One region of the Streptomyces sp. NPDC004667 genome, then DNA from elsewhere that is predicted to be linked to it. Evidence: riboswitches for the same ligand, from Rfam matches in the RefSeq annotation. Region 1 holds a riboswitch; the other holds the start of a gene.

Region 1 (4,204 bases):
GTACGTCTGTCGCGTCGGTGGTCGATCGCGCTCGGTATCAGCCGGCAGCAGCGAGCTTGACCATGTCCGCCTGCGGACCCTTCTGGCCCTGCGAGATCTCGAACTCGACCCGCTGACCCTCTTCAAGGGTGCGGTACCCGTCCATCTGGATGGCGCTGTAGTGGACGAACACATCCGCACCACCGTCGACCGCGATGAAGCCGTAGCCCTTCTCCGCGTTGAACCACTTGACGGTGCCCTGAGCCATGCCTAACTCCCCTATTACTGGCCCTTGCGCGGTACCGCACTTCGCGGTCCCGGGTCAGAACTTGCGCCGGAACGCCTCGACCGGGGCTGAATGTATCCGCACCGCTGCTGTCTGCAACAGGTCAATCCGACGAGAATTCTGGACACGCGGAAACATAGAAATAGAGTGAAAATTTGGCATATGGCAGGGCAACTCGGGCCAGACAAGCTTCGCCAAAGCCCCATAGGGCGCACGCATGTTGACTCAATGTCAACCCTCACGGGGCCCGCTCATATGCGGCGGGCAAGAGCACCGGAGGGGACTTCCCCAACTCTACCGCGCCCAATCAAGCAGAATTGCCCCCTCCACTTATTAGCGGAGGGGGCAATTCTACTTTTCGGGGTCTCAGCCGCCCGCGACGGCCGGAATGATCGAGACGCCGGCGCCGTCCGGCGTCGCCGCCTGCAGGCCGCCCTCGAAGCGCACGTCGTCGTCGTTGACGTAGACGTTCACGAAGCGGCGCAGCTTGCCCTGGTCGTCCAGGACGCGCGCGGCGATGCCCGGGTGGTTCTGCTCCAGGGACTGGATGACCTCGGCCAGGGTCGAGCCCTCGGCCGGGACCTCGGCGACGCCGCCGGTGTAGGTGCGCAGGATGGTGGGGATGCGGACGTTGACGCTCATGGCGCTACCGCCTTTCCGGGAGTCGTGGGAAGGGTCAGGCCAGGCCGGCGGCGCGGAACGCGTCCAGGCTCGGGCGGATGGTGGCGGTCTGGCCGCTGTCCGCGGCCACCGCCTCCAGGGTCTTGAGGCCGTCACCGGTGTTCAGGATCACGGTGGTCAGCGCCGGGTCGAGCTGCCCGTTCTCGATCAGCTTCTTCGTCACGCCGACGGTCACGCCGCCCGCGGTCTCGGCGAAGATGCCCTCGGTCTGCGCCAGGATCTTGATCGCCTCGACGACCTGGGTGTCGTTGACGTCCTCGACGTAGCCGCCGGTGCGACGGGCGATGTCCAGGACGTACGGGCCGTCCGCCGGGTTGCCGATGGCCAGCGACTTGGCGATGGTGTCCGGCTTCTGCGGGCGGACCACGTCGTGGCCGGCCTTGAAGGCGGTGGAGACCGGGGAGCAGCCCTCGGCCTGGGCGCCGAAGATCTTGTACGGCTTGTCCTCCACCAGGCCGAGCTTGATCAGCTCCTGCAGACCCTTGTCGATCTTCGTCAGCTGGGAGCCGGACGCGATCGGGATGACGATCTGGTCGGGCAGCTGCCAGCCGAGCTGCTCGCAGATCTCGTACGCCAGGGTCTTGGAGCCCTCGCCGTAGTACGGGCGGAGGTTGACGTTGACGAAGCCCCAGCCCTCGCCCAGCGGGTCGCCGATGAGTTCGGAGCAGAAGCGGTTGACGTCGTCGTAGTTGCCCTCGATGCCGACGAGGTCGCCACCGTAGACACCGGCCATGACGACCTTGCCCTGCTCCAGGTCGTGCGGGATGAACACGCAGGAGCGGAAGCCGGCACGGGCGGCCGCGGCGCCGACGGCGCCGGCCAGGTTGCCGGTGGAGGAGCAGGACAGGGTGGTGAAGCCGAAGGCGCGGGCCGCCTCGACGGCGATGGCCACGACGCGGTCCTTGAAGGAGTGCGTCGGGTTGCCGGAGTCGTCCTTGACGTACAGCTTGCCGGTGACGCCCAGCTCCTTGGCCAGGTTCCGCGCGTCCACGAGCTTGGTGAAGCCGGGGTTCAGGCTGGGCTTGGAGGCCACGTCCGCGGGAACGGGCAGCAGCGGGGCGTAGCGCCAGATGTTGTTCGGGCCGGCCTCGATCGCGGCGCGCAGGGCCTCGGGGTCGCCGAGCGGCAGCTCGTAGGCGACTTCCAGCGGACCGAAACACTCGACGCACGCGAAGATCGGGCCGAGTTCGAAGCGGGTGCCGCACTCGCGACAGGAGAGGCCGGTGGCGGGTCCGAGATCGACGGAACCGGGGGCGGTGGAGGTGGTGACGGTCTGTGCAGCCATGACGGCGAGGCCCTTTCTCCTCATCTTCCCCATGGCGCACTTCGCCATGAGACGGAATTGGCACCTTCCCTAGCCGGGGACCTCGCGGCGTGCGTGTCGAAACGCATCGCGAGAACCGACTGGAGGGTTGCCGGGGCTTCAACGGGCCGTGTCCCTCTGCCCCTCTGGATGAGCGGTATGGCACCGGCACACGCGCTCTGTGGCGCGCCGGTGCGTTTGTGCGCGGGGACCCCGGCATGCCGTGGTCCTTCGCGTTGTTCAAGACTGTAACCGAAGGCCAGGGCGGTTGAGACAGCCGTCCGAACCGCGAGATGGATCACAAATCGGCCGATATCTCCGAGGGCCGCCGAGGAACCAGGGAGTGCTGAGGGTGCTGGATGAGGTGGAGCGCTGGCTGGCAGACCGCTCCTGGTCCGCCGCCGACCGACCGCTCGACCAGCTGCTCGACCGGAAACGGGCGGCCGGGACGACGGTCAGCGTGGTGCTGCCCGCGCTCGACGAGGAGGCCACGGTCGGGGAGATCGTCCGGGTGATCCGGCGCGATCTGATCGACGGCCTGCCGGTCCCCCTGGTCGACGAGCTGGTGGTGGTCGACTCCGGCTCCACCGACCGTACGGCGCAGGTGGCGGCCGCGGCCGGCGCCCGGGTCGTGCACCGGGACGCGATCCTGCCGCGGATCCCCGCGCTGCCCGGCAAGGGCGAGGTGCTGTGGCGTTCGCTGCTCGCCACCACCGGTGACGTGGTCTGCTTCGTCGACGCCGACCTGCGGGACTTCTCGGCGTCCTTCGTCTCCGGGATCGTCGGCCCGCTGCTGACCGATCCGCAGGTGCAGTTCGTCAAGGCCATGTACGACCGCCCGCTCGCGGACGCCCCCGGCCAGGGCGGCCGGGTGACCGAGCTGGTCGCGCGCCCCCTCCTGAACCTGCACTGGCCGCAGCTGGCCGGCTTCGTGCAGCCGCTCGGCGGGGAGTACGCCGTACGGCGCTCCCTGCTGGAGCGGCTCCCCTTCCCCGTCGGCTACGGCGTGGAGCTGGGCCTGCTGGTGGACGCGCTGCACACGGTCGGGCTGGACGCGCTGGCCCAGGTGGACGTCGGGGTGCGGCTGCACCGGCACCAGGACGGGCGGGCGCTGGGCCGGATGGCCGCCGCGATCTACCGCACCGCGCAGGTCCGGCTCTCGCGCGCGCACCTCGTACGGCCGGAGCTGACCCAGTTCGAGCGGGGGCCGGACGGGTTCGTTCCGCGCACCTACGCGGTGGACACCGAGGAGCGGCCGCCGATGGCGGAGATCAAGGAGTACGCGGGCCGCCGCGTGGCTTGACGGCCGCCGGAGCGGCGCCGCACACGAGTTTGAGCCGGGGCGGGCCGGGCTAGGTTCGCCCCATGGCTTCTCAGGTACTCGTCGCCGCGAACCGCGGCCCGCTCTCGTACGCCCTCTCCGACGACGGCACGCTCAGCGCCCGGCGCGGCGGGGGCGGGCTCGTCTCCGGCCTGTCGGCGGCCCTCGCGAAGCAGCCGGAGGCCCTCTGGATCTGCGCGGCCCTCTCCGACGCCGACCGGGAGGCGGTGCGCCGGGGCACCTCCGAGCCGGGGGTGCGGATGCTGGACATCGACCCGGCCGTGTACGACGGCGCGTACAACGGCATCGCCAACTCGGTGCTCTGGTTCACCCACCACCACCTCTACGACGTCCCGCGCGAGCCGGTCTTCGACGCGGCGTTCCGCCGGCACTGGGAGGCGTACGTCGCCTACAACCGGGCCTTCGCCGAGGCGCTGGCCGAGGAGGCCGCCGACGGCGCCCGCGTCCTGGTGCAGGACTACCACCTGGCGCTGGTCCCGGGGCAGCTGCGCGAGCTGCGGCCGGACCTGCGGATCGCGCACTTCACGCACACCCCGTGGGCGTCGCGGGAGTTCATGGAGATGCTGCCCGACGACATCCGCGGGCAGCTGGTGTGGGGGATGCTCGGCGCGGA
Region 2 (4,204 bases), on a different contig from region 1:
TCCACCTGTCGATCAACTCGATCACGTGGTTCGCGCGGATCGGCTTCTTCGTGGGCCCGGTCATCGCCTTCGTGATCACCAAGCGGATCTGCCTCGGCCTCCAGCGCCGGGACCACGACAAGGTGCTGCACGGTCGCGAGACCGGCATCATCAAGCGCCTGCCGCACGGTGAGTTCGTCGAGATCCACGAGCCGCTCCCGCAGGGCAAGCTGCACACCCTCACCTCGCACACGCAGTACGAGCCGATCGAGATCGGCCCGACGGTCGACGAGAACGGCGTCGAGCGCAAGGTGAAGGCCGGCGAGAAGCTCCGCGCGAAGCTCAGCAAGGGCTTCTACGGGGAGAACACCCAGATTCCGAAGCCCACGGCGGAGGAGTACAAGGAGATCCAGAGCGGCCACGGCCACCACTGATCTCCGGTATGACAGCTTGAGGGATCGGTTTCGGCCAATCCTGGTGTCGCCACGGTGAGAGCCCCGTCCAGTGTCTGGACGGGGCTCTTCGCCGTCTCCGGGGCTGGATAGGCTGAGATCCTTCCCCATTCGACGTGGAACTTTTCCGAGCAGCAGGAGCGGACCATGAACGTTGTGACCCCGGCAGGCGGCGACAGCGTGGCGGCCCGTGGCTGGCCGGGCCTCCTCGACGCCCTCCTGACCGGCCAGGACCTCGGTGCGGACGACACCGCCTGGGCGATGGACCGGATCATGCGGGGCGAGGCCACGGACGCGCAGATCGCCGGTTTCATGGTGGCCCTGCGGGCCAAGGGGGAGACCGTCGCGGAGATCAACGGCATGGTGCGTGCCATGTACGATCACGCCAATCTGATCGAGGTCCCGGGCCGGACGGTGGACATCGTCGGCACGGGCGGGGACGGCGCCAAGACCGTCAACATCTCCACGATGTCGGCCCTCGTGGTGGCCGGAACCGGCGCGAAGGTGGTCAAGCACGGCAACCGGGCGGCGTCCTCCGCGAGCGGCTCCTCGGACGTGCTGGAGAAGCTCGGCGTCAACCTGAACCTCGCCCCGGCCCGGGTGGTGGAGGTCGCCGAGGAGGCGGGCATCACCTTCTGCTTCGCGGTGAAGTTCCACCCCGCGCTGCGGCACGTGGCGGCGGCCCGCAAGGAGCTGGGCATCCGCACCACCTTCAACTTCCTCGGCCCGCTGACCAACCCGGCGAAGGTCCGCGCACAGGCCACGGGCGTGGCCGACGCCCGGGTCGCCCCCATCGTGGCCGGGGTGCTCGCGGAGCGAGGCTCCTCGGCACTGGTCTTCCGGGGCGACGACGGCATGGACGAACTCACCACGACGGCCACCTCCCGGGTGTGGTGGGTCCGCGACGGCGCGGTCACCGAGCATGCGTTCGACCCGCGTGACATCGGGATCCCCATCGTGGACGTCTCCGCCCTCCGCGGCGAGGACCCCTCCTACAACGCGGACGTCGCCCGCCGGCTGCTGGCCGGCGAGACGGGCCCCGTGCGCGAGGCCGTCCTGCTGAACTCGGCGGCGGCCCTGGTGGCGCTGGACCCGGGCAGCGGGTCCCTGGAGGAGCAGCTGTCGGCCGGCATCGCGCGGGCGGCCGAGTCCATCGACTCGGGCGCGGCCCGCGCGGCCCTGGAGCGCTGGGCGGCCGCCAGCAACGCGTAGCCGCCCCCTGCACGGCACCCCCGGCGGCCGGAGGCCGGCGCAGCCGGGCGAAGCCCGGGAGGCCGCCAGCGGCCGAGCGGTGCGAGCGCGGCGTTCGGAAGGAGACCCCGGTCCACGATGTGGACCGGGGTCTTGCGCATGGAGGATCTTGTGGCAGGATGCTGACCAGGTCACGAGTGACAGCGTTTAGGCCCCGGCTTGCTGTCCGGCAACCCTCCTTCCGTGGCGGGGTGCCCCGGGTGATGACCAGGTCGTAGGCAGTGAGGTCTACGGCAAGCGCGGATCCCTCGATACCAGGGGTCCTGGGTCTTCGAGGAGCTTTTTCCGTGAGCAAGCGAATGCGATAGGGCGACTCCGCCCCTTCTTCACCCCCTCGGATCAGGGTCGCTCGGGCGTACCCCCACGTCCTTCCGAGGTCCTTCCCGTACCCCTGTGTCCGGCCGGCGCCGTCGCGCCCCGCCGTACCCGCGTACGGGCACACCGAAGCCATTCAGCCCTGCCTGCCGGGAGACACCGCCATGTCCGCATTCCTGAACTCCGCCGCCACCGCCACCGATGTCGCCGTCGACCCCGCCTGTGCCCAGCCGCTGCCGGTGCTCGGCCGCGACGTCACCGTCCCGCTCGTCACCGGTGGCGAGGTCACCTACGCCGCCCTCGACTACGCGGCCAGCGCCCCCGCGCTCCAGCGGGTCTGGGACGACGTGGCCGCGTACGCCCCGTACTACGGCAGCGTCCACCGCGGGGCCGGGTACCTCTCGCAGCTCTCCACCGACCTGTTCGAGCAGAGCCGCGTCACCGTCGCGGAGTTCCTGGACTGCCGCCCCGGCGACCAGGTGGTCTTCACCCGGTCGACCACCGACTCCCTGAACCTGCTCGCCGCCGCCCTCCCGGCCGACTGCCAGGTCTTCGTCTTCGAGACCGAGCACCACGCCTCGCTGCTGCCGTGGACGAACGCCCGGGTCACCTACCTCAACGCCCCGCGCACCCCGGCCCAGGCCGTCGCCACCCTGGAGCGGGCACTGGCCGACCGCGAGCCCTACGGCCCGGCCCTGGTCTGCGTCACCGGCGCCTCCAACGTCACCGGTGAGCTGTGGCCCGTCAAGGAACTGGCCGCCGCCGCGCACGTCCACGGAGCGCGGATCGTCCTGGACGCCGCCCAGCTGGCACCGCACCACCCCGTGTCCGTCCGGGAGCTGGACGTGGACTGGGTCGCCTTCTCCGGCCACAAGCTCTACGCCCCCTTCGGCTCGGGCGTCCTCGCCGGCCGCGCCGACTGGCTCCAGGAGGCCGAGCCGTACCTGGCCGGCGGCGGCGCCTCCCGCAAGGTGGCCCGCCGCGAGGACGGCGGCGTCGACGTCGAATGGCACACCACCGCCGCCCGCCACGAGGCAGGCTCCCCGAACGTCATCGGCGTCTACTCCATCGCCTCGGCCTGCCGCGCCCTGAAGGAGGCCGGGTTCGAGAACCTGGTCGCCCGCGAGAACCACCTCATCGCCAAGGTCCGCGAGGGACTGGCGGACGTCCCCGCCGTGCGCGTGCTCTCCCTCTTCGGGGACGACGCCCCGCGCGTCGGCGTCATCTCCTTCGTGGTGGACGGCTGGAACAGCTCCCACTTCGCCGCCGCGCTGTCGGCGGAGTACGGGATCGGCGTGCGCGACGGCCTCTTCTGCGCCCACCCGCTGGTCCGCACCCTCCTCGGCAGCGAGCCGCAGGAGCCGGGCGAGTGCGGGGCCCCGGAGGCCGCACCGGGCGAGCGCTCGCTCAACGCGATCCGGGTCTCCTTCGGCGCGGGCACCCCCGACGAGCACGTCGAGCGGTTCGTCCGGGCCGTCGGCGAACTGGTCGCGGACGGCGCCAAGTGGCAGTACCGCACGGAAGAGGGCCGCTGCGTTCCGGCCGTCTGAGCCGGCACCGTCTGACAGGCTGTCGGGCATGACGTACTGGGACCCCGTACCAGCCCTGCGCGCCGCAGTCGGCGAGCCCTTGCCCCTGTGGGCCGGCGACCTCGTCCACCGGGACTGGTCCCTGCCGGCCCCCGACGGATGGGAGCAGCGGGATTGGCGTAGCGTCCCCGGACCGCTGTACGCGGCCAACACGGACACCTGCCTCACGGGGAGGCAGTGCGCGCCCGATCTCGTGATGTACGAGGACCGGTACGGCTCCGAGTTCCTTTACCGCCAGCCCCGTGACACGGCGGAGGCACACGCCTTCATCTGCGCCGCCGACTGCGAGCCGTTCCAGGGGTACGGGGGCGACGGCGACCTGCGCTGGACCCCGGAGCTGGTCCGGGACTGGTGGCGCGAGCGGGGCCGGGTCCGGGAGTGGGCCGCGGCCCAGGGGTGGGGGGCCGGCGCGGAGTCGGCGCGGGCACTCGGGGGCAACGACGCCGGGGCCCGCGCGTACGTGGCGCACATCGACGGGGACCTGGAGGGGTACCTGCGCGGCTACCTCTTCCGGCTCCAGGAGGGCCGGGCCGCCCGGCCGGGGGAGACCCTGCCGGGGCTCGGCGGAGCCTGAGGGGTCCGGTACCGGGGGCGGAACCCGGGCCCCGTGACCCCGCC

The links. A riboswitch is a leader RNA that binds a small molecule or an ion and turns the genes downstream of it on or off. The one in region 1 is predicted to bind S-adenosylmethionine.
Region 2: another riboswitch for S-adenosylmethionine. It lies ahead of ABZW32_RS16110 (aminotransferase class V-fold PLP-dependent enzyme); the one in region 1 lies ahead of thrC (threonine synthase).

Annotation. Positions count from the first base shown of each region.
Region 1 covers NZ_JBEXKC010000010.1:65,415-69,618, forward strand. Annotated here, with positions in the region: gene ABZW32_RS08115 (cold-shock protein) at 38-247, opposite strand; gene ABZW32_RS08120 (MoaD/ThiS family protein) at 632-907, opposite strand; gene thrC (threonine synthase) at 942-2,231, opposite strand; SAM riboswitch class I at 2,249-2,406, opposite strand; gene ABZW32_RS08130 (glucosyl-3-phosphoglycerate synthase) at 2,602-3,552, shown strand; gene ABZW32_RS08135 (trehalose-6-phosphate synthase) at 3,615-4,204, shown strand, end outside.
Region 2 covers NZ_JBEXKC010000024.1:36,576-40,779, reverse strand. Annotated here, with positions in the region: gene ABZW32_RS16120 (cytochrome bc complex cytochrome b subunit) at 1-413, shown strand, start outside; gene trpD (anthranilate phosphoribosyltransferase) at 579-1,643, shown strand; SAM riboswitch class IV at 1,812-1,928, shown strand; gene ABZW32_RS16110 (aminotransferase class V-fold PLP-dependent enzyme) at 2,162-3,547, shown strand; gene ABZW32_RS16105 (ferredoxin) at 3,576-4,160, shown strand.